Regions from separate parts of the Citricoccus alkalitolerans genome, predicted to be linked through region 3. Evidence: riboswitches for the same ligand, from Rfam matches in the RefSeq annotation. Region 3 holds a riboswitch; each other region holds the start of a gene.
The links. A riboswitch is a leader RNA that binds a small molecule or an ion and turns the genes downstream of it on or off. The one in region 3 is predicted to bind S-adenosylmethionine.
Positions count from the first base shown of each region.

Region 1: it holds a riboswitch for S-adenosylmethionine, as region 3 does, so the genes downstream of both, ABD134_RS10105 (LLM class flavin-dependent oxidoreductase) here and ABD134_RS01420 (O-acetylhomoserine aminocarboxypropyltransferase/cysteine synthase family protein) in region 3, are expected to answer to the same signal.
Region 2: it holds a riboswitch for S-adenosylmethionine, as region 3 does, so the genes downstream of both, ABD134_RS10090 (acyl-CoA dehydrogenase family protein) here and ABD134_RS01420 (O-acetylhomoserine aminocarboxypropyltransferase/cysteine synthase family protein) in region 3, are expected to answer to the same signal.

Region 1 covers NZ_BAAALH010000002.1:922,202-924,458, forward strand. The annotation lists gene sigK (ECF RNA polymerase sigma factor SigK) at 1-14, shown strand, start outside; gene ABD134_RS10100 (anti-sigma factor) at 11-844, shown strand; SAM riboswitch class I at 972-1,063, shown strand; gene ABD134_RS10105 (LLM class flavin-dependent oxidoreductase) at 1,128-2,257, shown strand, end outside.
Region 2 covers NZ_BAAALH010000002.1:918,802-921,058, reverse strand. The annotation lists gene ABD134_RS10090 (acyl-CoA dehydrogenase family protein) at 1-1,039, opposite strand, end outside; SAM riboswitch class I at 1,046-1,138, opposite strand; gene ABD134_RS10085 (MetQ/NlpA family ABC transporter substrate-binding protein) at 1,254-2,204, opposite strand; gene ABD134_RS10080 (methionine ABC transporter permease) at 2,235-2,257, opposite strand, start outside.
Region 3 covers NZ_BAAALH010000001.1:326,513-328,769, forward strand. The annotation lists gene ABD134_RS01410 (CPBP family intramembrane glutamic endopeptidase) at 1-137, shown strand, start outside; gene ABD134_RS01415 (VOC family protein) at 231-887, opposite strand; SAM riboswitch class IV at 1,091-1,205, shown strand; gene ABD134_RS01420 (O-acetylhomoserine aminocarboxypropyltransferase/cysteine synthase family protein) at 1,287-2,257, shown strand, end outside.

The DNA.
Region 1 (2,257 bases), on a different contig from region 3:
GGGTGGGAGCATGACGAACGGAAACGAGAACAAGAACGGGAACGTGATCGACGCCGAGTTGCTCGCCGCCTGGGCCCTGGATGCCGTGGACGAGGGCGAGCGCCGCGCCATCGAGCAGCGGCTCCGCTCAGACCCCGAGCTCCGCGCCCGGGCCGATGCCCTCAACAGCACCGTCGCCCGCCTGGCGGTGAGCACACCGGCTGAGCCTCCCGCCGATCTGCGGGACCGTGTCCTCTCGGCCGTGGCAGGGCCCGAGCAGGGCGCCCGGTCCGCTGCGGACGGCGACGCCTCGCCCCTGGCGGCCCACGGAGCAGCCGGCTCCAGTGCTGGCGCCGAGCGAGCCGGCATCTCTGATCTGGACAGTCACCGTGCCCGACGCCGGCCGGCCGCGCGCCGCTGGTGGGTGGGGGCGGTCTCGGCCGCCGCGGCTGCCGCCGTCGCCGTGGCCGTGGTGGTGAGCCAGCCGTGGGCTCCCACGGGTGGAGTGACCGAGGGCGATCAGCTCACGGCGATCGAGCAGATCCTGCAGGTGGACGGGGCCGAGCGGCTGGAATCCCCGGTGACCGGCGGAGGCGAGATCGAAGTGGCCCGGGCCCCGTCCGGTGAGACCGTGCTGGCCGCGCGGGGACTGCCGGAACCGGCGGAGGGCCGCGACTATCAGATGTGGACGATCCAGGGTGAGACGGCTCCCCAGCCGGCTGGCCTGTTGGAGGTCCAGGACGGCCTCGCCCTCGTGCGGATGCAGGACGTGCCGGCGGATGCCGCGCTCGCCGTCACGGTGGAACCGGCCGGAGGGTCCGAGGCACCGACCACGGATCCGATCGTGGTCCTCGCCTCGAGCTGACAGAAGGCCGCCATCCCGGTGTGAGGGCAGAGATGGGTACTCATCTCTGCCTCACAGCGGAAGGGCTGGGTGACTCCGCGTGAACCTCGGTTGGGGTCGCGCCCGGAGGTGTGGTGCAATCGATGGGTACCCATCCAGAGCGGCCGAGAGATCTGGCTCGATGACGCCGCAGCAACCACCGGGCAACCGGACAGGTGCTACCGCCAGGACCGATGGAAGGAGCATCACCGTGTCTGTCCCCAGCAACGAGAACGTCCATGGAACGAGCCATCTCCCCGAGGGCGTGCCCACCACCGCCGCCGGCAAGCGTGAGATCCTCTTCAACGCCTTCGACATGAACTGTGTGGCCCACCAGTCACCCGGCCTGTGGCGCCACCCCGAAGACCGCGCCCGCGACTACAACACCCTGGGCTACTGGACGGGATTGGCCCAGACCCTGGAACAGGGCCTGTTCGATGGCCTCTTCATCGCCGACGTGCTCGGGCCCTATGACGTCTACAACTCCTCCGACGAGGCCACCCTCAAGGCCGGCACGCAGGTGCCGGTCAACGACCCGATGCTCGTGGTCCCGCCGATGGCCGCTGTCACCAAGAATCTGACCTTCGGGGTCACCGCCGGCACCGCCTACGAGCACCCCTACCCGTTCGCCCGCCGCCTGGCCACCCTAGACCACCTGACCGAGGGCCGCGTGGGCTGGAACGTGGTGACCGGCTACCTGCCCTCCGCCGCCATCAACATGGGCCAGGAAGACCAGATGGAGCACGACGAGCGGTACAACCACGCGGACGAATACCTCGACGTGGTCTACAAGCTCCTCGAAGGCTCCTGGGAGGACGACGCGGTCGTCAACGACAAGGAGTCCGGGGTCTTCATCGACCCGTCCAAGGTCCACCGGATCGAGCACGAGGGCACCTACTTCAAGACCCCCGGCATCGCCTTCACCGAGCCCAGCCCGCAGCGCACCCCGGTGATCTACCAGGCCGGCGCCTCCACGCGCGGTCGAGCCTTCGCCGGAAAGCACGCCGAGGCCGTGTTCATCAACTCACCCACCGACGAGATGATCAAGGGCACTGCCGCCAAGATCCGCCAGGGGGCGGTCGAGGCCGGCCGCGATCCCTACGACATCCGCATCATGTCCATGCAGACCATCGTCACGGGCGCCACCGACGAGGAGGCGCGCGCCAAGTACGAGGAACTGACGCAGTACATCGACGTGGAGGGCGGACTGGTCCTGATGTCCGGCTGGATGGGTATCAACCTGGCCGAGTTCGAGCTCGACGAGCCGATCGGGGACGTCAAGTCCAACGCCATTCAGTCCACCGTGGAGACCTTCCAGAAGGCCTCGGGTGACGCCGGGTCCGTGTGGACCGTGCGCAGACTGGCCGAATGGGTCGGCGTGGGCGGCTTCGGCCC
Region 2 (2,257 bases), on a different contig from region 3:
GCTCCAGTGCCGCATCCAGGTCCCGTCCGGCGGCGCGCACGAGCTCCTCAGCGGTCGCCTGCTGGGCGGAGAGCTCGCCGATGATTCCCAGCAGCTGGTCGTCCTCACGCGGGGTCAGCCCGCCCCCGGTGTTCGGCGAGCGTCTCCGCCGCCGGGTCTGTTCCACGCCGTCACGCAGCGCGGCCCGTCCGATGCCCGCCAGCAACGCCATCAGGGTGGACTCGTGGTGCAGCGGGACCGGACCGTCGGCGGACGGCAGCGTCAGCAGCTCCTCCACACCGGCACCGCGGAACACCATGGTCCCCGTCCCGGTGAGACGCTGTCCGAAGCCGTCCCAGTCGTCCTTCACGGTGATCCTCGGTTGCCGCACCCGCACCACGGCCAGCGCGACGTCGGCCCGCTGGGAGCCGCCCCGACCGCCCAAGGCCGCGGCCGGCGTCGTGCCCAGGGATGTTGGACCCTGGGATGCGGCGCGCCGAGATCCGGTGCCGCGGGACAGGACCTTGCGTCGGAGGGCACGGGAGACGCTGGGGTCCAGCCGGACGGTGGCCAGGGCCCACGTGGAGAAGATGCTGCCGGTGGTGTAGAACTTGTTGCCGCTGATCAGCAACTGCCCCGCCTCGTCCTGGGTCACGGTGGTTCCGAGCCCGCCGAGCGGTGCGTCGCGTCCCTCGGACAGGGCGCTGCCGGCCACCTCCCCCTCGACCACACGCCGCAGCCAGCGATCACGGACGGTGCGGTCGGGCTGGACCAGCACATGCTGGACGAAGCTGAGGTGGCTGCGCAGCAGGTGGGCGGTATTGGCGTCCACCGCGGCGAGGTCCATCAGCAGCCGGAAGGCGTCCTCCTGGCTCGCCCCCGCTCCGCCGGCAGTCTCCGGGACGCTGAGGGCGCCCAAGCCTTGCTCCCGGAGCTGTTCGAAGGCCGCGAAGGGCAGGTGGCGGCCGGCCTCCCGGGGCACCTCCCCCTGCGCCACTTCCGCGAAGGCGGGGGCGAAACGGTCGGACAGTGCGGTGTAGCGGGACGACACGGACGTCATGTGAAAGCTCCATCGGTCCTGGCGGTAGCACCCTGGCCCCTGACGGGCGGGTTGCTGCGGCGTCGACGAGCCAGATCTCTCAGCCGCTCTGGATGGTGGTCCCCTCCATCAGACCACTCGGCGACGGCCCGGGTCCAATGCGAGGTATGCGGTGAGGTCAGAGAACCGTGGTTACTCCTGACCCCACGGGGTCATGCTGCGAGGTGGGCGTTGCCTATTGTTCAGAGACGGGGGTCAAGACGCCGGCGACCAGCGGGTTGTCCGTCGTCTCCAGGTACTCCTCGAACCGGGGATCGGAAAAGACCTCGACGAGCTTGCGGGTTTCCGGGGTGTCCTTGAACTCGGTCCCCACGATCAGCCAGGCGGCGTAGGTCCGGGGCGGGTCCGGGAACAGGATGCCCTTGTCCCGGCCGATCTTGCCGGCGTCAAAGAGGTTGGTGTAGCCGAGGGCGGCGTCTACCGAGTCCAGAGTCCGGGCCATGGACAACAGGTCGATCTCGGTGAAGTCGAGACGGCGCGGGTTCTCCACCACGTCTTTGAGCTGGGCGGTGCGCGGTTCAATGTCCGGGTCCAGCCCGATGAAGCCCTCGCGCTCCAACAGCCATAGCGCCTGGCCCTGGTTGGCCAGGTCTGTGGGCACGGCCACGGTGGCGCCGTCCGGCAAGTCCTCCACGCTGTCGTATCGGGTGGAGTACAGGCCGAAGGCCCACTGGTAGATCTCCACCGTGGTGGACAGATCGAGGTCGTTACCCTCCGCCACCTGCTTCATGTACCACTGGTGCTCGAAGATCGTGGCGTCAATCTGGCCCTCGGCCACGGACCGATTGGCCTGGACTCCATCCGCGATGCCCACGGCCTCGATCTCGACGCCGTAGTCGGGCGCGATCTCCTCAGCCACGAACTCCACCAAGCTCTCTTCTCCGGCCATGGCCGGTTCATAGTGCACTGTCAGCGGCCTCGTGATTTCGGCCTCTTCACCGGCGGCCACAGCCGGCCTGTTGGATTGCTGAATCACCACGAGACCCAGGACCAGGGCAGCGACGGTAGCGATGGCCGCCAGCGACCAGGGCAGCACGGTGAATGACTTTCGCAGGGTGAAGCCGTGATCGTGTCCAGCCGTCACCTTCTTCCCGGTGGTCGCCGGAGTCTTCTTCTCGGAGTTCATATGAGGTCCTTCAACAGGGTGCGGGGCCACTCAGGGCCGGGTCAGTGAACGGG
Region 3 (2,257 bases):
TCATGGGGCTGGTGTTCGGCGCGGTCTACCTGAGGTACCGGCGGGTGATGCCGCTGGTGATCGCGCACTTCCTCCTGGATGCCGCGGGATTCATGGCCTACCCGTTGCTGGCGGCGGCGGGCCTGTTCGGCACCTGAGGCTCGGCTCCGGCACCTGATCCCGACTCTCAGTCGACTTGGGGTGGGTGTTCGACGAAGACTCCCACCCCAACTCAACTGAACGTGACAGAACTACAGGGTGATGGTGCCCTTGGGGGTCTCGAAGGTGACCTCGAGGATTCCGGGGGTGCCGGAGGGTGATTCGAAGACCACGTTGAGGTCCTCGACCTTCTCCTCCGGATCGTCCAGGCCCAACCAGCCGCGGACCCGATCGCGGGAGCCGGCGATCGTGATGGAGGACAGCTCAGCCTGAGGTGTGTGGGCCTGCGAGGGGTGCAGTTCCTCGGTGCCCTCATCCCAGCGCAGGAGGTATGGGACCTGTGGGTCGGCGATGAGGCCCTTGATGCCGATCTGGCGCCACGTGAGTTCGCGGCCGTCCGGGAACTTCCGGTTGCCGGGCACGGACTGGCGCTCCAGGCGCTCCTCGAACGGCGCGAGGTCGTCCACGGTGACACACCAGCCCATCCAGCCGCCGCCCATCTCGGAGCGGGCGCGGACGGCCTGGCCGAACGGGGCCTTCTCGGAGGAGGGGTGGTCCAGGACCTCGACCACCTCGAGGTACTGGCGGTTGCGTAGCGGGAAGATCGCGTTGCGCGTGCCGAAGCGGGGATGGACACCGCCCTTGACGCGCTCGATGCCGAGCGTTTCGGCGAGGCGATCCACCGTGGCGGCGAGTCCTTCTTCGGGTCCAACGGCGTACGAGACGTGATCCAGGCGCATCATGCCCATATCGTCGCACTTTCTTCAGTCACGGACCGGTTAGGTTAACCTCACTTGAAATGTGGCCGAAGTCACAGGTCTGACTGCCGCCTGGTGCCGGGTGCCGGCGTCCGTCAAGGTGGTGGCCACCCGGGCCCCGCTGTGAGGCGCAATGCGACGTTCCAGGGTGGTCGGGGATGAAACCCCGGAGCCGATCTGGCAGACTTGAGGAAGGTCATGAGTGCCAGCATCAAGCCCCGGCTTGCTGGCCGGCAACCCTCCAGCTCGCGGTGGGGTGCCCCGGGTGAGGACCAGGCAGGTGCCAACCGGCACCGGCAAGCGCGGGCCACCACGCCGCGTCGGGTTGCTGGACGATGTCCGTGCCCGCCGGCACCACGCAGGTGGCCCTGAACTGACAGGAGCCGTCACATGACTGACACCCCCAACAGCACCCCGAACACCGAAGCCGCCGCCGATCCGGCCCAGTGGGGCTTCGAGACCCGCCAGGTCCATGCCGGGATCCCGGAGGAGAACCCCTACGGCGCCACCGTGTTGCCGATCATCCAGTCGAACTCGTTCGACTTCCCCTCTGCCGAGGTCGCCGCGGACCGCTTCGCACTGAAGGACCTCGGCCCGATCTATTCCCGCATCGGCAACCCCACCCAGGAGGCCGTGGAGGGCAAGATCGCCGCCCTGGAGGGCGGAGTCGGGGCCCTGCTGCTGGCCTCGGGTCAGGCCGCCACCACCTTCTCCATCCTCAACCTCGCGGGTGCGGGGGACCACGTCGTCGTATCGGCCTCGCTGTACGGCGGCACGCAGAACCTGTTCAAGCACACGTTGGCCAAGATCGGCATCAGCACCACCTTCGTGCAGGACCCGGACAGCCCGGCTGCGTGGAAGAACGCCATCCAGGACAACACCAAGGCCCTGTTCGGCGAGACCCTCGGCAACCCCCGCGGGGACGTGCTGGACATCCGCGCCGTCGCCGACGTGGCCCACGAGGCAGGGGTGCCGCTGATCGTGGACAACACCCTGGCCACCCCGTACCTGCTGCGCCCGATCGAGCACGGGGCGGACATCGTGGTCCACTCCGCCACCAAGTACCTCGGCGGCCATGCCGCGGCCATGGGCGGTGTGATCGTGGACGGCGGCACCTTCGACTTCGCCGCCCAGCCGGAGCGCTTCCCCGGCTTCAACACCCCGGATGAGAGCTACAACGGGATCGTCTTCGCCCGTGACCTCGGGGTGGACGGCATCCTCGGCGCCAATCTGGCCTTCGTGCTCAAGGCGCGGGTCCAGTTGCTGCGCGACTACGGCAGCGCGATCAGCCCCTTCAGCGCCTTCCTCCTCAACCTGGGGCTCGAGACGTTGTCCCTACGTATGGAGCGTCACGTGGCGAA